4 regions of the Stenotrophomonas sp. YJH_SMC_48-3 genome follow, and region 1 is predicted to be linked to each of the others. Evidence: predicted binding sites of a transcription regulator. Region 1 holds the regulator's gene; each other region holds the start of a gene.
What was found. The regulator FliA, encoded in region 1, starts transcription of late flagellar genes. The targets are predictions, from matches to a motif close to TAAAGTTTNNCNNNCNNNGGCCGATAA.

Region 1 (5,732 bases):
CTGATCCGCGAGCACGCACCTGAGTTGCTCGGCCATGAGGAAGTGCAACACCTGCTGGCCAACCTGGCCAAGAGCGCGCCCAAGCTCGTCGAAGATCTGACGCCGAAGGCGCTGCCGCTGTCGGCGGTGGTGCGCGTGCTGCAGAACCTGCTGGTCGAGCGCATTCCGATCCGCCAGCTGCGCAAGATCGCCGAGGCACTGGTCGAACATGCCCCCAGCAGCCAGGACCCGGCCGTGCTGACCGCCGCCGTGCGCACCGCCCTGGGCCGCTTCATCGTGCAGGAGATCGCCGGAATGTCGGCGGAGCTGCCGGTGTTCACCCTCAACCCGCAATTGGAACGTGTCTTGCAGGAGTCCACGCAGGGCAACGGCGCCGCGCTGGAACCCGGACTCGCTGAGCGACTGCACCAGAGCCTGGCCGAATGTGTCAGCAAGCAGGAAGCCCGCAACGAGCCCGCGGTCGTGCTGGTACCTGGCCCGGTGCGCGCCGCGCTGGCACGCCTGGTCCGCCACAGCGTTCCGTCGCTGTCGGTCCTGGCCTACAGCGAGGTGCCGGAGGACAAGCGCCTGAAGCTGGTCGGAACGATCAGCTGACGCCGCCCGCCGACGCGCCAGAAAACAGACACCACCTTCGAACCAACGCAACAGACAGATACCAAGGGGAACCCGCACCGTGCAGACCACCGACCACCCGAGTTCCCCGGCCGCCACTCCGCCGTCTTCGCCTCGTGACCACAGCATGAAAATCAAACGATTCGTCGCCGCCGACATGCGTTCGGCCATGAACCTGGTGCGCAAGGAACATGGTCCTGATGCCGTGATCCTGTCCAACCGCCGGATCGAGGAAGGCATCGAGATCGTCGCCGCCGCCAACTACGATGAAAGCGCCGTGCAGCGTGCGCTGGAAGCCTCGCGCCGCGACGTGGCGCCGCCGCCGGCGCCCAAACCGCGCACCGCCGCCGATGCGGTGATCGCCGCCGTCACCCGCCGTCGCAGCGCCACCCCGGCACCGGAGCCGGTCGCCGCCACCACCTCGGCGGTGGCCGCCCTCGCCCGCGCCGCGGTCGGCGCCACCGGCCGCACCCTGGACAGCGCCGACGAGATCGTGCCGACCCGCGGCAGCACAGGCTTTGCGGCCACCCTCGCGCGTGCCGCCGTCAACCAACCGGCGCTGCCGGAACAGATCTTCGCGCCGTTCGCCGAGGCCATCGTTGCACCGGCCGCCGCCGTGCCGGCCAACCGCGCCCGCTTCCAGATCGATCCGCCGCACGAGGCGCATCACGAAAGCGTGGCGCCGGCCGTGCAGCCGCCGCCGCTGCCGACCGCTGCCGTCGCCGACGCGCAGCCGGCCAGCGCCGCCAGCGAACCGGCGTTGGCCGATGCCATTGTCGAAACCGCGCCGGCCCCCACCCTGGCTGCGGCTCCGGTGCTGACGGTGGTCGCCCAGGACGACGCCGAGATCCGCCAGTTGCGCCAGGAAGTGGCCGGCATGCGCCAGGTGATCGAGCGCGAGATGAACCGCTTCACCGACGAGCGCCTGCGCGGCTGCCCGGTGCGCGCCACCGCGTTGGACCTGATGGACGAATATGGCTTCGATGCCGGCCTGGCCCGCGACGTGGCCATGCAGATCCCGCTGGAGACCGAAGCCCATCGTGGCCGCGGCCTGATGCTGGGGCTGATCTCGCGCAAGCTTCCGATCGCCCCGGTCGACCCGCTGGAAGAAGGCGGCGTGATCGCCCTGGTCGGCCCGACCGGCGCCGGCAAGACCACCACCATCGCCAAGCTGGCCTCGCGATTCGCCGAGAAGCACGCGCCGCGTGACGTCGCCCTGGTCACCACCGATACCGCCCGCATCGGCGCCCGCGAGCAGCTCTACGGCTACGGCCGCCAGCTCGGCATCGCGGTGCACGAGGCCAACAGCGGCACCGACCTGGACCAGCTGCTGGAACGCCTGAAGGACTACAAGCTGGTGCTGATCGACACCGCCGGGCTGGGCCCGCGCGACCGCGCGCTGGCCGCCCAGCTGCAGTGGCTGCGTGCCGCCCGCCAGGTGCGCACCCTGCTGGTGCTGCCGGCCAATACCAGCTTCGGCGACATGGACGAGGTGGTCCGCCGCTTCGGCGCCGCCAACCTGCAGGGTCTGGTGCTGAGCAAGCTGGACGAGACCGGCCGCTTCGGCAACGCCCTGTCTGTGGCCGTGGACCATGCCCTGCCGATCACCTGGGTGACCGATGGCCAGGACGTCCCGGAGGACCTGCACCGGGCCAGTGCAGCCAATCTCGTACTTCGCCTTGAAGATTTGCGCCGAGCGGCCGATATGCCCTGCAACCCGGAGTTGAACCATGCCGTCGCGTGAGTACGCCAAGCTGACCAAGACCTTCCCGCTGTCGGCCACCCGCAGCGAGCCGCTCGGCCCTGTGCGCACCATCGCGGTGACCGGCGGCAAGGGCGGCGTGGGCAAGACCAACGTCTCGGCCAACCTGGCTGTGGCGCTGGCGGGCATGGGCAAGCGCACGCTGCTGCTGGACGCCGACCTGGGCCTGGCCAACATCGACGTGATCCTGGGCTTGAACCCCACCTTTACGCTGGCCGACCTGGTGGCCGGCCGCTGCTCGCTGGACGACGTCATCGTCGAAGGCCCGAACGGCGTGCTGGTGGTCCCGGCCGCGTCCGGTCGCCGCCACATGGCCGAGCTGGCCCCGGCCGAGCACGTCGGCCTGGTGAACGTGTTCTCCGAACTGGAACGCGAACTGGACATCATGGTGGTGGACACCGCCGCCGGCATCACCGATGGCGTGCTGACCTTCTGCCAGGCCGCGCAGGACACCGTGGTGGTGGTCTGTGACGAACCGGCCTCGATCACCGACGCCTACGCACTGATCAAGGTGCTGTCGCGCGAGCGCGGCGTGGACCGCATCCAGGTGGTGGCCAACATGGTGCGCGACCCCAACGAGGGCCGCGTGCTGTACGAAAAGCTGACCCGGGTCTGCGAGAAATTCCTCGCCGATGTCTCGCTGAACTATCTGGGCTGTGTGCCGCAGGATGATTGGCTGCGCCTGTCGGTGCAGCGCCAGCAACCGGTGGTAAAGGCCTACCCGTCCAGCCCAGCCGCGCTGGCGATCACCGAGATCGCGCGCCGCACCGCACGCTGGCAGGCGCCGACCGAACCGCGTGGCGGCGTCGAGTTCTTCCTCGAGCGCATTCTCAAGCAGCGCGGGGTGGCCGCATGAAAGGCGCAGCCCAGTACCGGGAGGTCCAGCGCTCGGCGGCCAACGAGGTCATCTCCCAGCACTCGGACCTGGTGCGGCGCATCGCCCACCACTTGGCCGCACGCCTGCCGGCGAGCGTGGAGGTGGACGACCTGATCCAGGCCGGCATGATGGGGCTGATCGAAGCGTCGCGCAGCTACGACGCCGACCAGGGCGCCTCGTTCGAGACCTACGCCTCGATCCGCATCCGCGGTTCGATGATCGACGAGATCCGCCGTGGCGACTGGGTGCCGCGCTCGGTGCATCGCCGCGCACGCGACGCCGCTGCCACCATCCGCCGCCTGGAACAGAGCACCGGCCGTGCCGCCAGCGCCACCGAAGTGGCCGCCGCGATGGAGATGCCGCTGCCCGAATACCTGCGGCTGATGGAAGACGCCGCGCGTGGCCAGGTGCTGAGCCTGGAGTCACGCATCGAGGACCAGGGCGAGCTGGATACCGTCGCCCAGGGCGGCCCGACGCCGCAGCAGGTGCTGGAGCGCGGCGAGTTCGGCCGCGAGCTGGGCAAGGCCATCGGCCACCTGCCCGAGCGCGAACAGCTGGTGCTCTCGCTCTATTACGAGCAGGAACTGAACCTGAAGGAGATCGGCGCGGTGCTCGGCGTGAGCGAGTCGCGGGTCTGCCAGATCCACGGCCAGGCCGTGCTGCGCCTGCGTGGACGATTGAAGATTTTCGAGGCGGCCGACGCCGGCCTGGAAGAGTGAACATGCCCGAGGCGGCTGCCCCCGGCCACCCGGAATGAACAACAAAGGAACTCTGCTTTGAACAAGAACATGCGCATCCTGATCGTCGACGACTTCTCGACCATGCGTCGCATCGTCAAGAACCTGCTGGGCGATCTTGGCTTCACCAATACCGCCGAAGCCGAGGACGGGCATGCCGCGCTGTCGCTGCTGCAGAGCCAGTCGTTCGATTTCGTCGTCACCGACTGGAACATGCCGGTGATGACCGGCATCGAGCTGCTCAAGGCGATCCGCGCCGATGCCAAGCTGAAGACCCTGCCAGTGCTGATGGTCACTGCCGAAGCCAAGCGCGAACAGATCATCGAAGCCGCCCAGAACGGCGTGAACGGCTACATCATCAAGCCCTTCACCGCGCAGACGCTGGAAGAGAAGCTCGGCAAGATCTTCGAACGCCTGGCGGCCAGCGCCTGATGGATACCACGGTCGACAAGAACGCCCTGGCCCTGCGCCTGCAGGAAGCCCTGGACGCACTGGAGTCCGGTGACGAAGCTGCCTGGCGGCAACGCATCGACGGACTGGTCGCGCTGCGCACGCAGCCGATGATGAGCGGCCTGTCGCGGCTGGCCCGCGAGCTGGGACAGGCGCTGGGTGAACTGCCGACCGTGCCCAGCGAGGCCGGTGAGCTGGATGACGCCTGCGCGCGCCTGGACCACGTGGTGGCGATGACCGAACAGGCCACCCACCGTACCCTGGACCTGGCCGAGGAATGCCGCAGCCTGACCGAACAGCTGCGTGCCGAAGGCCTGCAGCCAGGCCAGGACGCGCAGCTCGAGCGCATCCGCCACAACCTGACCGAGATCGCCCTGACCCAGAGCTACCAGGACCTGACCGGGCAGATCATCCGTCGCGTGGTCGGCATCGTCCGCCGCGTGCACGAGGGCTTCGGCGCACTCGGCCTGCCGCCGGAACAGCATCGCACCGACCCGGCACTGGCCGGGCCGGCACTGAAGGGACTGGACCGCCACGCGGTCTCGCAGAACGACGCCGACGACCTGTTGTCGGATCTGGGGCTGTAAGCATGAGCGCGGTATCCGACGACATCACTGCCGATTTCATCATCGAGGCGCAGGAGATCCTGGACCGCCTCGGCGAACAGCTGGTGTCGCTGGAGCAGGCACCGCAGGACAGCGACCAGCTCAATGCGGTGTTCCGCGGCTACCACACGCTCAAGGGCGGCGCCGGCTTCCTCGGCGTCACTGCCATGGTCGAGCTGTGCCACGCCGCTGAGGAGGCGCTGGGCGCGGCGCGCGCCGGCCAGGCCGTGCTGCAGGCCCACCACTTCGACGCGGCCCAGCAATCACTGGATTACCTGCAGTCGATGCTGGACGCCGTGTCGTCCGGCACCGAGCCGGGCTATGCGCCGCCGGACCTGATCGCCCAGTTCGACGTGCACGGGGGTGCCGTGGCTGCGCCCGCCGCCGCCGCAGCACCCGCCGCGGGGGGCAGCGACCTGATCACCGACGACGAATTCGAGGCGCTGCTCGACCAGCTGCACGGTGGCAATGCTCCGACTGCGATCGCGCCGGCAAAAAAAGCCGACGACGGCCTGATCAGCGAGGACGAGTTCGAAGCCCTGCTCGACCAGTTGCACGGTGGCGCCGCACCGGGTGCCAAGCCTGCTGCAGTCCTGGCACCGGCGCCGGCGCCCGCGCCGCGCCCGGTCGCTGCACCGGCACCCGTGGCCAAGCCGGCGGCCAAGCCGCTGGCCGAGGCCGAACACACG
Region 2 (5,732 bases), on a different contig from region 1:
GTTCTGCTGCGTGGTCTCGTCCATCTGCACCACCGCCTGGTTGACCTGTTCAATGCCCGAGCTCTGCTCCTGCGATGCGGCAGATATCTCGGCCATGATGTCGGTCACCCGCTGCACCGAGGCCACCACCTCGCCCATGGTGGTGCCAGCCTGGCGGACCAGCGCCGAGCCGTCGGCGACCTTGCCAACCGAATCCTCGATCAGGCCCTTGATTTCCTTGGCCGCACCCGCCGAGCGCTGTGCCAGTGTGCGCACCTCACTGGCCACCACCGCAAAGCCCCTGCCCTGTTCACCGGCTCGCGCGGCTTCCACCGCCGCGTTCAACGCCAGGATGTTGGTCTGGAAAGCAATGCCATCGATGACCGAGATGATCTCGGCGATCTTCTTCGACGAGGCCTCGATCGCCGACATCGTGGTGACTACCTGGCCGACCACCTCGCCGCCCTGCGAAGCGACACCGTGCGCGCCGATCGCGAGTTGATTGGCCTGGCGTGCGTGCTCGGCATTCTGCTTCACGGTGGAGGTCAGTTCCTCCATCGACGCCGCAGTCTCTTCCAGGTTCGCCGCCTGCTGCTCGGTGCGCCGCGACAGGTCGGTGTTGCCCGCGGCGATCTCGCCTGCCGCCAGGTTGATGCTGGACGCGCTGGCCTGGATGCGGCCGACGATCTGCGTGAGCTGGTCGACGGTGGCGTTGCAGTCATCGCGCATCCGGGCGAACACCCCGTGGAAGTCCCCCTGCATGCGCACGGTCAGGTCACCGCGCGAGATGGACTGCAACAGGCTCGATACCTGCACCAGGTTCTCGTCGGTGGTCTGCATCAGCCGGTTGAGCCCGGCCACCATGTCGTGGAAATCGTGAGCGAAGCGCTGCTCGTCACCGCGCAGGCTGAAGTCCCCCGCCGCTGCTGCCGTCGCCAGCCTGCGGATCTCACCGTTGATCGCTGACAGGCTGGCCTTGGTCTCGTCCATCGCCTGGGTGATCGCGGCCTTCTCGCCCGGCAGAGGATCCATGTCTACCGACAGATCGCCCCTGGCGTAGTGCTTCATTACTTCGATCAACCGGTTCTGCACCTGCACATGCGAGCCGACGAGCGCATTGGTCTCGTGCACCATGCGCCCGTAGTCACCGGGGAAGGCGCTCTCATCCATGCGATAGCTGAGGCTGCCCGCATCGTGCTGGCGAGCCAGTTCCCCCTGCGCCGCCATCACAGACTGCAATTGCGCCTGCATGCGCTGCATCGACCTGAGCAGCTGCGTCACCTCATCGTTGCCGGAGGCGTCGATGCTGCTGTCCAGCCGCCCGTTGGCGATGCCATCGGCGAGCTTCACGGCTCCCTCCAGCGGCCGGGTCAGGCTGCGGGTGATGGCCCATGCGGCCAGCGAGCCGAGTATCAGGCTCAGCACGCCGAACACGATCGACAAGGTGCCGGTCCACGCCTCGGTCGCGCGGTAGTCCTCGCGGCTGCGCGCCGTCAGCACCTCCTGGTGCCGCAGCAGGGTGGAGATCGCCTCGTTCCAGGCCGTCGCCAGGCCCTGCTCGGCAAGCAGCTCCTTGGCTGCACCGTCGAAATCGCCGGCCTTCATGCGCTCATGCAGTTGCCGGGTGGACGCGTCGGTGGCCTTGCGTGCCGCGTCGATCCGCGCGACCAGCGTATCGCCGGTGGCATCACGCGGAATCTTGATGTACTTGGCCCATATGGCGTCGTAAGCCTGCGACAGCTCCTGCGCCTTCCGATAATCCCTGTCGAAATCCTCACCGCGCTTGATCACCATCAGCCGGCGCTGCATCAGCACCGCATTGTTGGTATCCAGCATCTCGTTCAACAACCGCATTTTCACCATGTTGACGTCCACCACTTTCTCGAACTGGGTGGACTTCAGGTGATTTCCGTACAACGCCAGGCCGACGATGGCGACGATGAACAGCAGCAGCAAACCAAACCCGGCGCCCAGCCGGGATCCCACTCGGAGGTTGCGTAAGGCGAGCATCTCAATTCCCTTGATCAATGGCCGTACGGTCGATGGCGGCGCAGGCAGGGGAAACTTTATGGGCCGATATTATTGTATCGATCCAGATATCCTGAAATGTGCGGGCTGTTGTGAAAACCGCGCACCGGCAAATTCCTGCAGCCGCGCATTGCAAACGTGCATCGGACCACCCAATATTCGACCTGAATGCGGGTTATTCATTTTGCGAGCCGGTGACGGCGCATGGAGAACGAGTAGCCAGCATTAACTTGGGCTGCGAAGAAGCCACCAGAGGCATGTGCCACGCTTCCTTCCGCCTCTGGCCTGGGAAAGAACGTTCGATACTTTCTCGGGAGAGCCTCATGAACTCGCGCTCAGTATCGGTGTTTCTCCGGAGTAGTCCCTGGCATCCATGACCGATGCAGAAGATGCATGGCGGCGTGGCGTCCGCCCACTGCAGAGCAAGCCACCACGTTGCCAGTGCAATGATTCGCATCGTCGCTGGCCCTCTACGCATCCTTCGACGCCCGTCGTGACCTGTGGCAAAGGCGCACCGCGATGCCATATGGCATTCAGCCCGGAGCGACCGCGCAAAGCTCTCTCGTGCTGGGCCATCAACAACAGCGCGGACCACGCTACAGTCGGCGCATGACCCTCGTCCTGCAGATTGAAGGCGCCGCCATCGATGACATCGCCAGCCTTTACACGGAGATCAACCGCGTGTTCATGGCCGGCGAGGCATGGCAGCTCGGGCCGAGCCTGGACGCACTGGACGACCTGCTGCATGGCGGCTATGGCGCACTGGCTGGCCACGCGCAGGCCACGCTGATCTGGCGCGATATCGCCCACAGCCGTGCGGCGCTGGGCGTGGAGGCGACCTGCCAGTGGCTGCAGGCCAAGCTGGACGCACCAGGCAGCTTCAACGCGCGGGCGATCGCCCGCCGGCTGCAGGCGGTGCGACAGGGCGAGGGCCCGACCTACTTCGAGATCGTCATGCAGATCTTCGACAGCCATCGGCAGATCACCCTGGTCCCGGCCTGAACCCTTTTTCGTGCCGCACCGGCCTGCCACCAGTGGCGGCAGCCCTGCGCCCCAGCAGTTACCATGGACGGCCCTGTACCGGCTCCGCTGCCGCCGCCCTCCGGCGCGGCCGGACGCCCCGATTCACGAGTCCCATGTCCAAAGACAAGTCCGCCGAACATACCCCGTTGATGAAGCAGTTCTTCGCAGCCAAGTCCGAGTATCCGGACCTGCTGCTGTTCTTCCGCATGGGCGATTTCTACGAGCTGTTCTACGACGACGCGCGCAAGGCCGCGCGCCTGCTCGACATCACCCTGACCCAGCGTGGCAGTTCCGGTGGCGCACCGATCCCGATGGCCGGCGTGCCGGTGCACGCGTACGAAGGCTACCTGGCACGGCTGGTGGCGCTGGGCGAGTCGGTGGCGATCTGCGAGCAGATCGGCGATCCCGCGCTGGCCAAGGGCCTGGTCGAGCGCAAGGTGGTGCGTATCGTCACCCCCGGCACGGTCACCGACGAGGCGCTGCTGGATGAGCGCCGCGACACCCTGCTGATGGCCCTGTCGCGCAGCAAGCAGGGCTATGGCCTGGCCTGGGCCGACCTGGCCGGCGGCCGCTTCCTGGTCAACGAAGTGGAAACCGACGACGCTCTGGAAGCCGAACTGGCCCGTCTGGAACCGGCCGAGCTGCTGGTGCCGGACGAGGAGAACTGGCCGGAGTTCCTGCGCCAGCGCACCGGGGTGCGCCGCCGCGCACCGTGGCTGTTCGACGCCGACAGCGGCCGCCGCCAGCTGCTGGCGTTTTTCAAGCTGCATGACCTGAGCGGCTTCGGCATCGATGACAAGCCGCGCGCGACCGCAGCCGCGGGCGCCCTGCTCGGCTATGTCGAGGAGACCCAGAAGCAGCGCCTGCCGCACCTGACCTCGATCGCGATGGAAACCGCCGGCGAGGCGATCGCGATGAACGCCGCCACCCGCCGCCACCTGGAGCTGGATACGCGCGTGGACGGGGATACCCGCAGCACCCTGCTGGGCGTGCTCGACAGTACGGTCACGCCGATGGGCGGGCGCCTGCTGCGCCGCTGGCTGCATCGTCCGCTGCGCCTGCGCGAGGTGCTGGTGCAGCGCCACCATGCGGTGGAAACCCTGATCGATCGCGGCGCGGACGCCGACATCCGCGAGCAGTTCCGCCGCCTGGGCGACCTGGAACGCATCCTCACCCGCGTTGCGCTGCGCTCGGCGCGCCCGCGCGACTTCTCCACGCTGCGCGACGGCCTGGGGCTGCTGCCGGCCGTGCGCGAGGTGCTGGCACCGCTGGACTCACCGCGCCTGCAGGCCCTGCATGCCGCACTTGGTGAACACGATGCGTGCGCGCAGCTGCTGGCCAGTGCCATCGCCGAAATGCCGCCGCTGAAACTGAGCGACGGCGGCGTGCTGGCTGACGGCTTCGATGAGGAGCTGGACGAGCTGCGCCGCCTGTCCACCCACGCCGACCAGTTCCTGGTGGACCTGGAACAGCGCGAACGCGAAAGCAGCGGCATTCCCACCCTGAAGGTGGGCTACAACCGCGTGCACGGCTACTACATCGAGATCAGCAAGGGCCAGTCCGACCGCGCGCCGGTGCACTACACCCGCCGCCAGACACTGACCAATGCCGAGCGCTACATCACCGAAGAGCTGAAGGCGTTCGAAGACAAGGTGCTGTCCGCGCGCGACCGTTCGCTGTCTCGCGAGAAGTACCTGTACGAGCAGCTGCTGGATACCCTCGGCGAACAGCTGGAACCGTTGAAGCAGTGTGCCGCTGCGCTGAGCGAACTGGACGTGCTGGCCGCCTTCGCCGAGCGCGCGCAGGCACTGGACTGGTCGCGGCCGGAACTGGAAACGGCACCGTGCCTGAAGATCGAGCGTGGCCGCCACCCGGTGGTCGAAGCGGTGCGCGAGCAGCCGTTCGAACCGAACGACCTGGACCTGCATCCGGACCGTCGCATGCTGGTCATCACCGGCCCGAACATGGGCGGTAAATCGACCTACATGCGGCAGAACGCGCTGATCGTGCTGCTGGCCCACATCGGCAGCTTCGTGCCGGCCAGCCGTGCGGTGATCGGCCCGATCGACCGCATCCTGACCCGCATCGGCGCCGGTGACGACCTCGCCCGCGGACAGTCGACCTTCATGGTCGAGATGGCCGAGACCAGCTACATCCTGCATCACGCCACCGCCCATTCGCTGGTGCTGATGGACGAGATCGGCCGCGGCACGTCCACCTACGACGGCCTGGCGCTGGCCGATGCGGTGGCCCGTCACTTGGCCTATCAGAACCGCTGCTACACGCTGTTCGCCACCCACTATTTCGAGCTGACCGCGCTGGCCGACGAACAGTACGAAGGCGGCCGCAGCGGCATCGCCAACGTGCACCTGGATGCGGTCGAGCACGGCGAGGCGCTGGTGTTCATGCACGCGGTCAAGGATGGCCCGGCCAACCGCAGTTTCGGCCTGCAGGTGGCGGCACTGGCCGGCCTGCCGCGCGCCACCGTGGCCCAGGCACGGCGTCGCCTGGCCGAACTGGAGCAGCGCGGCGGGGAGAGCCATGCCGCCGAACTGGCGCCGCAGGCGCTGGATGCCCCGCAGCAGTTCGGGCTGTTCGCCGCGCCATCGAACAAGGCACAGGAAGCGCTGGCGGCCATCGACCCCGATGAGCTGACCCCGAAGCAGGCACTGGAGGCGTTGTACCGCCTGAAGGCGCTGCTC
Region 3 (5,732 bases), on a different contig from region 1:
GGCTGACGAGCCGATCGCGATCAGGCGGTCGGTGGTACGGAACTGCGGCGAGGCAGCACGCGTTGCCGGCGCTGCGTCCAGCGTGAGCTTCGGGGCGGCCGCGCGCACCAGCGGTCGCACCCGCGAGCGCGCCGCCATCTTCACCTTGGCGATGATTTCGTCGGCGTAGCCCTGCAGGCCGCGTGCGACGTCCAGCTTGGGCTTGGAGACGAAGTCCACCGCGCCCAGTGCCAGCGCCTGCAGCGTGGTGTCGGCGCCGCGTTCGGTCAGCGAAGAAATCATCACCACCGGCAGCGGGTGCAGCCGCATCAGGTTTTCCAGGAACGCCAGGCCGTCCATGCGCGGCATTTCCACGTCAAGCGTGATCACGTCCGGGGCCAGGCGCTTGATCTTCTCACGCGCCAGCAGCGGATCTGCGGCGGTGCCGACCACGTCGATGGCCGGGTCGCTGGACAGGATTTCCGTGAGCATCTGCCGCACGACGGCAGAGTCGTCGACGATCAGGACCCGGCAGGGGGCGTTGCCGGTCAGGGTCATTCGAACAACTCCACGCCGCCGGTGACCGGGGCCTTGGACAGACGTGCACGCACGGCCGATTCGGTGGCAGCCACTTCGGCTTCGTGGGCATGCGGCAGGCGCTGCACCACCACGCGGCCGGTATCGGCGAAGAACCAGATCTTGCGCGGATGGATGCCGCACAGGTCCTCGGCGATGATCGGGATATGCTCGGCCTGCAGGTACTGGCGCACGAACTCGGCGTTACGGGTACCGACCGGATTGCTGGTGAATCCCTTGAGCACGTTGGCGCCGCCGAACACCTTGGCCTCGATGCGCTTGCGGTGGGCGCCGCGCTTGAGCATGTCGTTGATCAGCAGTTCCATCGCGTAGCTGCCGTAACGCGCGGGCGCGCCGTCGCCGGCATTGCCCTCGGGGAGCAGGAAATGGTTCATGCCACCGATCTTCAGTACCGGGTCCCGCAGGCAGGCCGCCACGCAGGAACCCAGCGTGGTGGTCAGCGCGGTGGTGTCGTCCACCACCAGGTACTGGGTCGGCAGCAGCTTGGCGGCAATGGTCTGGAAGCGCGCATCCTGGTAGCGCATCACATCGTCGGTACGCAGCGAGGCGTTCATGCACCGGCCTTTGCCGCGCGGCGGTACAGGGTGCGGCCACAGGGCTGGATCAGGTCGGCGGCGTGCAGGTAGTTCTCCGAGTGTCCGGTGTAAAGCAGGCCGTCATCGGCCAGGTGCTGTACCAGCCGGCCGAGGATCGCGCGCTGGGTTGGTTTGTCGAAGTAGATCATCACGTTGCGGCAGAACAACGCATCGAACGGGCCGCCGACGTCGTAGCGCGGGGCAAGCAGGTTCAGTGGGCGGAACTCGATCAGCTCGCGCAGTGCCGGCAGCACGCGGCACTGGCCCTCGTTGGGGCCGCTGCCGCGCTGGAAGTAGCGCCGGCGCAGGTCCGGGTCGAGGTTGGTCACACGGTCGATGTTGTAGACACCTCGGCCGGCGGTGGCCAGCACCTGGGTGTCGACGTCGGTGGCGATGATGCGCACCGGCGGCTTCAGCGTACCGAAGGCCTCACAGGCGGTAATCGCCATTGAATAGGGTTCTTCGCCGGTGGACGCTGCGCACGACCACAACAGCAGCGGTGTGCGGCTGGAGCGCTGCTGCAGCTCCTCGCGCAGCTTGTCGAAGTGATGCGGTTCGCGGAAGAACGAGGTCAGGTTGGTGGTCAGGGCGTTGGTGAACGCCTGCCACTCGTCACCATCTTCCTGCTCCAGATGGTCCAGATACTGCTGGAAGCTGCGCATGCCCAGCGTGCGCAGGCGGCGCGACAGGCGGCCATAGACCATGTCGCGCTTGGCCGGAGCGAGGGCGATGCCCACCCGCTGGTAGATCAGGTCGCAGACGCGGCGGAAATCACGGTCGGCGAACTCGAATTCGCGCGGGCCGGTGACGATGGGAGTAGGACTTTGCACGGGGGACGTGTCCATCGGCAGAGGCGGCGGCCGAAGCCGCTGCGGGTGGGTCTCAGAATTCCTGCCAGTCGCTGTCGCTGGCGGCGAAGGTGCGGGCGTTGCTGCTGCGACGTACCGGCGCGGGCGTTCCGGTCGGCTGCGGACGTGCCACGGTGGTGATGCACGCCGATTCCACGCGTTCGGCGACAGCCTTCACTGCGGCGGAGACCTGGTTGTCGAGGCGGAAGATCGCCACGGCATCGGCCAGCTGCGCGGCCTGGTCTTCCATCGCACGCGCGGCGGCGGTGGCTTCCTCCACCAGCGCAGCGTTCTGCTGAGTGGTTTCGTCCATCTGCACCACGGTCTGGTTGACCTGCTCGATGCCGGCGCTCTGCTCCTGCGAAGCGGCAGAGATCTCGGCCATGATGTCGGTCACGCGCTGCACCGAGGCGACGATCTCGCCCATCGTGCTGCCGGCCTGGTGCACCAGGCTGGAGCCTTCGGCGACCTTGCCCACCGAGTCGTCGATCAGGCCCTTGATCTCCTTGGCCGCAGCGGCCGAACGCTGGGCGAGGGTACGCACTTCGCTGGCGACCACGGCGAAGCCGCGACCCTGTTCACCGGCACGCGCGGCTTCCACGGCAGCGTTCAGCGCCAGGATGTTGGTCTGGAACGCGATGCCGTCGATCACCGAGATGATCTCGGCGATCTTTTTCGACGAGGCCTCGATGGCGGACATGGTACTGACCACCTGGCCGACCACGCTGCCGCCCTGGGAGGCAACAGACTGCGCGCCGATGGCGAGCTGGTTGGCCTGGCGGGCGTGTTCGGCATTCTGGCGCACGGTGGAGGTCAGTTCCTCCATCGAGGCTGCGGTTTCTTCCAGGTTGGCGGCCTGCTGCTCGGTGCGGCGTGACAGATCACTGTTGCCGGAGGCGATCTCGCCGGCGGCGAGCGTGATGCTCGAAGCACTGGCCTGGATCTGGCCGACGATCTGGGTCAGCTGTGCGACGGTGGTGTTGGCATCGTCGCGCATCCGTGCGAACACGCCCTGGTAGTCGCCGTGCATGCGCGCGGTCAGATCACCTTCGGCGATGGCCGACAGCAGCTGCGAGAGCTTGCCGAGGTTGTCATCGCTGACCGCCATCATCGCGTTGAGGTTTTCCAGCATGAGGCGGAAATCGTGATCGAAGCGCTGCGCGTCGCCACGGCGGCTGAAGTCGCCCGCGGCGGCGGCACTGGCCAGCTGCTTGATCTCGGCATTGATGCGGCCGAGGTTGGCCTTGACCGTGTCGACGGTGGTGGTCATTGCGGCCTTCTCGCCTGGGTAGCGCGCGATGTCGCGGCTGAGGTCGCCGACCGCGTACTGCTGCACCACATCCAGCACATCGTGCAGGGTCTGCACGTGGCTGCCGACCAGGGCGTTGGTCTCCTGCACCATCAGCCCATACTCACCGGGGAACGCACTGGCGTCGATGCGGTAGCTCAGTTCGCCGCCATCGTGGCGGCGGGCCATTTCGCGCTGGCCGTTGATTACTGCGTGCAGCTGCTGCTGCATGCCGGACATCGCCTCCAGCAGGCGGCCGGGCTCGTCGTGCGGCTGTGGGCCGATATGGCTGTCCAGCTTGCCGTTGGCGATGCCTTCGGCGACGGCGGTAGCCTGCTTCAGCGGGCGCGCGATACGGTTGCCGATGACCCAGCTCAGGGCCAGCACGATCAGCACCAGTACACCACCGGAGATCGCCATGATGGCGGTGAACACCAGCGCCTGCCGCTGCACGTCGTCCATGTAGACGCCGCTGCTGACCACCCAGTTCCACGGCGCGAACAGGCCGGCGTAGGCGACCTTCTCGACCTCGCCCTTGCTGCCCGGCTTGGCCCATCGATAGTTGACGAAGCCACCGCCGGCCTTGGCCGCTTCGACCTGGTCGTAATAGATGCGCACGCCGTCGTCGGTGCGGAAGTCCTTCATGTCCTTGCCGACCAGGTCCTTGCGGAACGGGTGCATCAGCAGGCGGTAGCCGGTGTCGTAGATGTTGAAGTAGTACGTATCGTTCTCGGCGCGCATCACTTCCAGGGCCTGCAACGCGGCGCTCTTCGCGGCGTCCTCGCTGAGTTCGCCGGTGCCGGCCAGACGGTGGTAGTGCTGAAGGATGCCGTAGCTGAGTTCGACCTGGGTCTTCAGCGCGGTCTTGCGGGTCTCGGTGAGGTCCAGGTACTGCATGCGGGCGGCGATCACCGAGAGCGCGATCACGCCGAGCGCGATGAGCAGCGTCAGCAGGTTGAGCTTGCGCCGGACGGAGAGATTGCTGAAGTAGTGTTGCCAGCGATGCAGGAGATTCATCGAGCAGGACCAGGTCGAAACGGGCGGGCGGCGCCGAGCCGGTCACGGCGGGACAAGCGGTGACAACCCCGTTATCGGCCGCTGGGGCGGGGGATTGAGGTGCGGTGTCGGAACGTATTCAGGTTTCCTTGCCGCGGCGGCTGCGGCGCTGCCTGCGGCAGGCTTTTGAAGCAACGGCAACGGCAGTTGGTCGGCTATGAGTTTTCAGTGGGTGGCTGGGTCGGGGTGGGCTGGCGGGACACGCCGTAAACCCGTCCTTGGGGGCTCGATGGCGCCATCCATGGCGCCAACGGTCCCGCCAGCCCACCCCGACCCAGCCCTCCCGGCATTTCGGTGTCGGACGGCAAGAGCGTTGAGTTCCCAGGTGGAAAGAGGGGTCAGATCCGTTTTCCTGCGGAAAACGGATCTGACCCCGGATGCGGTGCGGCTGTTGCTCTTGCTCTTCTTTTTTCAATCCGGGGTGGACGCGCACGGAAAGTGTCCGTGGCCGGGAGGGTGGGTTGCGCAGGGGCGTGAGCCGCATGGGCCCGAGGCATGCCTCGGGCGGGTTGGGCAGGACGCCCAACCCCGGTTTTGCCGTGTGCGCAGGACAGCGCACACGAGCAAGCGGCGACCGAGCCTACAAGGACGTATTCACGGCGTCCCCTGCGCAGCCCACCCTCTCGGCCAACCCTCAGTAACCCAGCGCTTCGACCGACCACCCCGAGGGGCTTCGCCGTTGGCTGGATATCCAGATACCCCGTAAACGAAAACGCCCCAGCGCAGGGCCGGGGCGTCTTCGTCCGTCAGGTCAGGCAGGCATCAGAACTCCTGCCAGTCTCCGTCGGCCAGTTCCGTGGCCATCGGGCGACCACCCGCGCTGCGGCGGGCGGGCGGGGCGGCCGGAGCCGGTGCCGCCGGTGCGGCAGCACGCGGGGCCGGGGCGGCGGCGCGCGCGGGGGCAGCCACGGTATCGGTTTCGTCGACCACGAAGATCGACACGGCCTCGCTGAGGTGGCCGGCCTGTTCTTCCATGGCACGGGCGGCGGCGGTGGCTTCCTCCACCAGAGCAGCATTCTGCTGCGTGGTTTCGTCCATCTGCACCACGGTCTGGTTGACCTGCTCGATGCCGGCGCTCTGTTCCTGCGATGCGGCGGAGATCTCGGCCATGATGTCGGTCACGCGCTGCACCGAGGCGACGATCTCGCCCATGGTGGCGCCGGCCTTGTGCACCAGCGCCGAGCCGTCGTTGACCTTGCCGACCGAATCATCGATCAGGCCCTTGATCTCCTTGGCGGCAGCGGCCGAACGCTGGGCGAGGGTACGCACTTCGCTGGCAACCACGGCGAAGCCTCGGCCCTGTTCGCCGGCACGGGCGGCTTCCACCGCGGCGTTCAGTGCCAGGATGTTGGTCTGGAACGCGATGCCGTCGATGACGCTGATGATCTC
Region 4 (5,732 bases), on a different contig from region 1:
GCAGTTCGGCGCGCCGGGGGGACAGCCACATCAGATCCGGCTGGCCCTTGGGCACGAAGGAAAGCAGCTGGCCGCCAAACACACTGATGGCCGCGCTGGCGTCGCCGGTTTCCACCAGCCAGGCATCGAGCCCCTGGTACTGCCCGCTGCGTACACCCTGGATCTGCTGCACGTGGGATCGACTCCGTATGGCCGGCGATTGCACGGCACTGTAGTTGCTGGGAAGCATGAAACGCGTGGGCACCGGTGCAGTGCGCGGCGCGTTCTGCAGAGTGCGAAGGATACGCTGTCCCGCGCGCCCATCTGCGTTGGCCCAGCCCAGGCGCTGCTGCTCGACCTGGATGGCGCGACGCGTGGCCGTACCGATCATGCCGTCGGCGCTTCCGATGTCGTGGCCGCGGGCCAGCAGCAGGGTCTGCAGCTGGCGGCGCTCATCGCGGCCGATACCGGGATCATCGGTCGGCCAGGCCGTGGCCAGGCCCGTGCCGCCACGCAGCTGGTCGGCCAGCGTGGCGATCGCCAGCGCGTAGCTTTCGGCAGCGTTGTAGCTGTAGATCGCGTCGTAGTTGCGGAACACCAGCAACGCCGGGCCCTTGCCGCCCGCCGGCAGCAGCAGGGCCGCGCGCGCGTCGGCAGGCAGGTTGGCCGGGGCCAACGCGCTGCCATCCAATGCGGTCACACCTTGCGCACGCCAGTCGGCCAGCGCCCGACGCTGGGTGCGCCCGGCCTGGCTGGCGTCGAAACCGGGCGGGATACGCACTTCCATGCCCCACGGCTCTCCGCTGCGCCAGCCGGCGCGCTTGAGGTAATTGGCGGTGGAGGCCAGCGCATCGGGAATGCTGCCGACCAGATCGCGGCGGCCATCGCCATCACCGTCCACGGCGATGCGTGCATAGGTGCTGGGCATGAACTGCGTATGCCCGAAGGCGCCGGCCCAGGAACCGGTGAGCCCCTGTGCCTGCAGGTCGCCGCGGTCGATCAACTTGAGCAGGGCCAGCAGCTCACCACGGAAGAAGGGCTGGCGGCGGCCGGCACAGGACAGCGTGGCCAGCGACTGCAGCAGCGGGCGCTTGCCGAACACACGGCCGTAGTCGCTCTCCACGCCCCAGACCGCGACGATGGTGGCCGGATCGACGCCGTACTGGGCCGACACCCGATCAAGCAGGGCCCGATGCTGCTGCAGCAGGACGCGCCCATCGTCCACGCGCTGGCGATCGACCAGCGCGGCCAGGTAGTCCCAGATCGGCGTGGTGAATTCCGGCTGCGCGTCGAGCAGGCCGAGCACGCTGGGATCGGGGGTGAGCCCGGCGATAATCCCATTGAAGCGGTCGGCACTGATGCCCTGGCTGGCGGCTGTCGATTGCAGGACGGCCAGGCAGCGGCTGAAAGCGGCATCGCTGCTGGCCGCAGGCGCTGCTGTCGAAGCGGGTGCCGCGGCGAGGACGGCCGCCAGGCCGAGCGTGGTCAGAATGGGCATGGCGTCCTCCGTGTTGCCGTTGCAGGGCCATCTTAGGCGCAGCGTAGGCGAACCTGAAGCAGCGCGGGCTGGCGGCGGCTAAAGGGCGCGAAGCAGGCGCAGGCCATAGGCCGGGCTTTCAGCATCCCAGCGCCGCACGACCTGCAGGCCCGCTGGCAGCAGCAACGCTTCGAAGCTGTCGTCGGTGTACTTGTGGCTGTATTCGACGCGGATCGGCTCGTCGGCCTGGAAGTGGAAGGTGCGGCCATCCAGACGGACGTCCTGTGCGCGCTGGCTGACCAGATCGGTTTCGATGCGCAGCCGCGCGATGCTGTAGCGGGCGCGGTGGCGGAAGCCGTCCAGATCGAAGTCGCTGCCGATCTCGCGGTTCAGGCGCGCCAGCAGGTTGAGGGTGAATGCAGCAGTGATGCCCTGCACATCGTTGTAGGCGGCTTCGATCAATGCCGGGTCCTTGTGCAGATCGATGCCGACCAGGGCCAGGCCATCGCGGCCCATGGTCTGGCGCATCGCGCGCAGCAGTGCGACGGCATCCTCTTCGACGAAATTGCCCAACGTGGAGCCCGGGAAGAACAACAGGCGCCGCGCAGGCTCGCGTTCCGGTGCCGGGACGGCGACCGCGCGGGTGAAGTCGGCACAGACCGGCAGCATCTCGACGTCCGGCAGCGCCGGGGCCAGATGGTCGATGCTGGACAGCAGCGCGGCGCGCGAGATCTCGATGGGGGTGTAGGCCACGGGGTCCTGCAGTGCCGCCAGCAGCAGCGCGGTCTTGCGGCCACTGCCGCTGCCCAGCTCCACCACATGAACATGAGGACCGACGCTGCGGGCGATGTCCGGCAGCACCCGCGCCAGCAGCGCCAGCTCGGTACGCGTGGGGTAGTACTCGCAGGTCTGCGTGATCTGCTCGAACAGGCGTGAGCCGCGTGCATCGTAGAAATACTTGGATGGCAGCTGGCGCGGTGTGCGCGACAACCCGGCCACCACGTCGGTGAGGATCTGCTGGCGGCCGGGGGTGAGGTCGGTCAACGCCTGCAGCGCGTCGTGAACGGTGCTCATGTGAGGTCCCTGGCCAGGCGCAGTCCGGAGAACTGCCAGCGCGCCGGCGGCATGAAGAAATTGCGATAGCTGGCGCGCACATGGCCCCGTGGCGTGACGCAGCTGCCGCCGCGCAGCACCCATTGGCCGCACATGAACTTGCCGTTGTACTCACCGAGGTTGCCCGCGAAAGGGCGGTAGCCGGGATAGGCACCATACGCGCTGTGAGTCCACTCCCAGACATCACCGAACAGCTGGCGCAGGCCGCTGCCCTGCCCCGCCTGCGGGTGCAGGTGATCGTCATCGGCAAAGTGGCCCCGCACCGCCTGAGACGCGGCGGCGGCCTCCCACTCGAACTCGCTGGGCAGGCGTGCCCCGGCCCAGCGGGCACAGGCATCGGCCTCGAAGTAGCTGAGATGGCAGACCGGCGCGTGCGGATCCAGCTCGCGCCAACCGCCCAGGGTGTATTCGCGCTGCAGGGTGTCATCCCAGTACAGCGGGTGCTGCCAGTCCTCGGCTTCACGCAACGCCCAGCCTTCACTGAGCCACCAGCGCGGTTCGCGGTAGCCGCCGGCATCGATGAAAGCACGGTACTCGGCATTGCTGACGGGACGTTCGGCCAGAGCATGTGCCGGCAGCAGCACGCGGTGCGGCGGCGATTCGTTGTCGTAGGCAAACGCAGCGTGCTGCGGCCAGGCTGCAGCGCCGACGGTAACGATGCGCTCGGGTGATTCGATCCAGCCCTGTGCACTGGCAGCGCCAGGGGGGGTGGGCAGGTCCTCGCGGTAGGCCGGCTGCAGCGGATTGCACCAGAACGCGTGCTTGATGTCGGTCAACAACAACTCCTGATGCTGTTGTTCGTGCTGCAGGCCCAGCTGCAGGTTGTGCAGCGCGTGTGGGTCCAGGTCACCTGCCGATAGCCGCGACTGCACCTGTGCATCGACCTGCTGGCGATAGTCATGCACCTGCTGCAGCGAGGGCCGTGAGAGGAGGCCGCGCTGCGGCCGGGCATGGGCGGGGCCGATACTCTTGTAGTAGCTGTTGAACAAGTAGTCCCATGCAGGGTCATGTGCAGGCGCAGCCGGGAAGCCGGCCAGCACGAAGCGTTCGAAGAACCAGGTGGTGTGGGCCAGGTGCCACTTGCTGGGGCTGGCATCGGCCATGCTCTGCAGCATGGCGTCCTCGGCGCTGAGCGGGCCGGCCAGTTGCATGCTGCGCGCACGCACGCGTGCGAACTGGTGGGCGAGATCGTGCTGCGGGGCAGCGACGGCGGCGGGTACGCTGTCCATGCCGACAGCATCGGTGCCGGCGGGTGAGTGCGATGTCATGGTCCGGCGTCACTTCGTTCACATGGATGGGCCTGCCGCATTCAAGAAGCCGCCCCGAACGCCGCTAACGGCAATGCTGCGGCCGCGTCGTCACCGCGCTGGAATTCCTGATTGCCCCTGCATCCGCTCCGCCAGCCTGCGCACTACCTGTTCGTGCTGCCCGCCGTGCTGGTTGCCGTGGTGCTGTGGGCGGCGTTGGGCAACGAAGACGTGGCCAGTCCGGCCCAACGCGTTCTGCCCTGGCTGCTGGCCTGCCTCGGTGCCGGCCTGGCCCTTCTCTACCACCAGGTGCGTGCGCTCTGCCTGCTGTTGGTGGTGGCAGTCATGTTCGCGATGCTGCACCAGGATGTCGGCGGCTACCTGCGCAGCGGCCATGTCAGCGCGCTGACACCGCTGCGCTTCCATGCCATCTCGGCGTGGCTGCCGTTGCTGTTCGCCGGCCTGTCGTTGTGGCCGGAGCGTGGGCGGCGCAGGCACGACCTGCTGTTGCGCTCCGTCGCCAGCAGTACGGCATTGCTGATCTTCCTGCTGCTGGCCGCGCAGCAGCCGCGCGGCATGCATGATCTGCTGTCGAACCGTCATTGGGCGTGGATCCCGGCCGACTGGAACGCGCTGGCGCAGCTGCCGGCGCTGCTGTTCCTCCTGGCCACGGCGGCGCTGGGTTGGCAGGCATGGCGGCATCCGCGGCCGCTGCACACGGCTATGCTGCTGGCGCTGCTGTGCCTGTGGTGGATGCTGCCGAGGGTCTTCCTGCAGCCGGTGCTGCTGCCTGCGCTGGCCAGTGCGGCCCTGCTGCTGATGCTGGGCGCGATGCTGCAGGAGTCGTTCCACATGGCGTTCAGCGACGAACTGACCGGCTTGCCGGGGCGCCGCGCCTTCAATGAGACCCTGCAACGGGCGCGCGGCACCTACAGCATCGCGATGGTGGACGTGGACCACTTCAAATCGTTCAACGACACCCACGGCCACGACACCGGCGACGACGTGCTGCGCCTGGTGGCCTCGCGGCTGGCGCGGGTCGGTGATGGTGGACGTGCGTTCCGCTACGGCGGCGAGGAGTTCGCGGTGGTGTTCCTGGGCCAGCCGGCCGACGCCTGCATGGATGCCGTGGAAGCCTTGCGGCAGAGCATCGAGGACACCCGCATGCAGCTGCGCGACCGCAGCACCCGCAGCCGCGACGATGACGCCGGGCGTCAGCAACGCGGGCGCGGCGGCAGCGGCCCGGTGGTGCAGGTGACGGTGAGCATCGGCCTGGCCGACAGCCTTGTGGACCCGCGCCCGGCAGCGGTGGTCAAGGCCGCCGACCGGGCGCTGTACGCAGCCAAGGACGGCGGCCGCAACCAGATCCGGGCGAACGCCCGACAGCGGGCTGAGGCTCAGACTGCGTCGAGGTAGTACCAGCGACCGTCGATGCGCAGGAAGCGGCTGTGTTCGGTCATCTTCACCGCGCTGCCGCCGCCTACCCGGTAGCGGGCGGTGAACCTCACCTCGGCGCTGTCAGCGCCGGTGACGGTGTGCTCATGGACGGTCAGGCCCAGCCAGTGCGTACGCTGCCCGGGCGCGTCATCCAGCGACAACTCGACCGGACGCGTGTCCGGATGCCAGCTCTGGCGCAGGTAGCCTGCCAGGCCCCGCACGTACGCGCTGTAGCGCGAACGCATGAGGCGTTCGGCGTCGGGGACGGTGTCGCCGGCATGGAAACGGCCACAGCAGGCGGCGTACTCCGCGGGTAGCCCGCAGGGACAGGGATCGGCAGGTTTTCGGCTCATGCGCGCATTGTCGCGCGGAGCGCCGCCAGCATCCATCGGCGAAGGGCGTATGCTGTCGCGCCCCCACCTTGATTGATCGCCGTGCTGGAACTGGTTCCCCCCGAGTTGTGGTGGCTGGTGGTGATC

Region 2: AC5P65_RS11815 (methyl-accepting chemotaxis protein) is a predicted target of FliA. The motif match lies at 2,022-2,048, and genes of this name have one in related genera.
Region 3: AC5P65_RS16355 (methyl-accepting chemotaxis protein) is a predicted target of FliA. The motif match lies at 4,376-4,402, and genes of this name have one in related genera.
Region 4: AC5P65_RS20090 (GGDEF domain-containing protein) is a predicted target of FliA. The motif match lies at 3,879-3,905, and genes of this name have one in related genera.

Annotation. Positions count from the first base shown of each region.
Region 1 is NZ_JCAFSQ010000005.1:9,756-15,487, reverse strand. Features, by position in the region: gene flhA (flagellar biosynthesis protein FlhA) at 1-594, shown strand, start outside; gene flhF (flagellar biosynthesis GTPase FlhF) at 740-2,356, shown strand; gene AC5P65_RS09305 (MinD/ParA family ATP-binding protein) at 2,343-3,230, shown strand; gene AC5P65_RS09300 (RNA polymerase sigma factor FliA) at 3,227-3,970, shown strand; gene cheY (chemotaxis response regulator CheY) at 4,028-4,420, shown strand; gene AC5P65_RS09290 (protein phosphatase CheZ) at 4,420-5,025, shown strand; gene AC5P65_RS09285 (chemotaxis protein CheA) at 5,028-5,732, shown strand, end outside.
Region 2 is NZ_JCAFSQ010000006.1:180,380-186,111, forward strand. Features, by position in the region: gene AC5P65_RS11815 (methyl-accepting chemotaxis protein) at 1-1,989, opposite strand, end outside; gene AC5P65_RS11820 (barstar family protein) at 2,617-3,009, shown strand; gene mutS (DNA mismatch repair protein MutS) at 3,144-5,732, shown strand, end outside.
Region 3 is NZ_JCAFSQ010000010.1:192,532-198,263, forward strand. Features, by position in the region: gene AC5P65_RS16340 (protein-glutamate methylesterase/protein-glutamine glutaminase) at 1-537, opposite strand, end outside; gene cheD (chemoreceptor glutamine deamidase CheD) at 534-1,130, opposite strand; gene AC5P65_RS16350 (CheR family methyltransferase) at 1,127-1,996, opposite strand; gene AC5P65_RS16355 (methyl-accepting chemotaxis protein) at 2,034-4,304, opposite strand; partial or broken gene AC5P65_RS16360 (methyl-accepting chemotaxis protein) at 5,106-5,732, opposite strand, start outside.
Region 4 is NZ_JCAFSQ010000019.1:3,235-8,966, forward strand. Features, by position in the region: gene AC5P65_RS20075 (lytic murein transglycosylase) at 1-1,477, opposite strand, end outside; gene egtD (L-histidine N(alpha)-methyltransferase) at 1,556-2,530, opposite strand; gene egtB (ergothioneine biosynthesis protein EgtB) at 2,527-3,798, opposite strand; gene AC5P65_RS20090 (GGDEF domain-containing protein) at 3,949-5,232, shown strand; gene AC5P65_RS20095 (YchJ family protein) at 5,214-5,606, opposite strand; gene AC5P65_RS20100 (sulfite exporter TauE/SafE family protein) at 5,688-5,732, shown strand, end outside.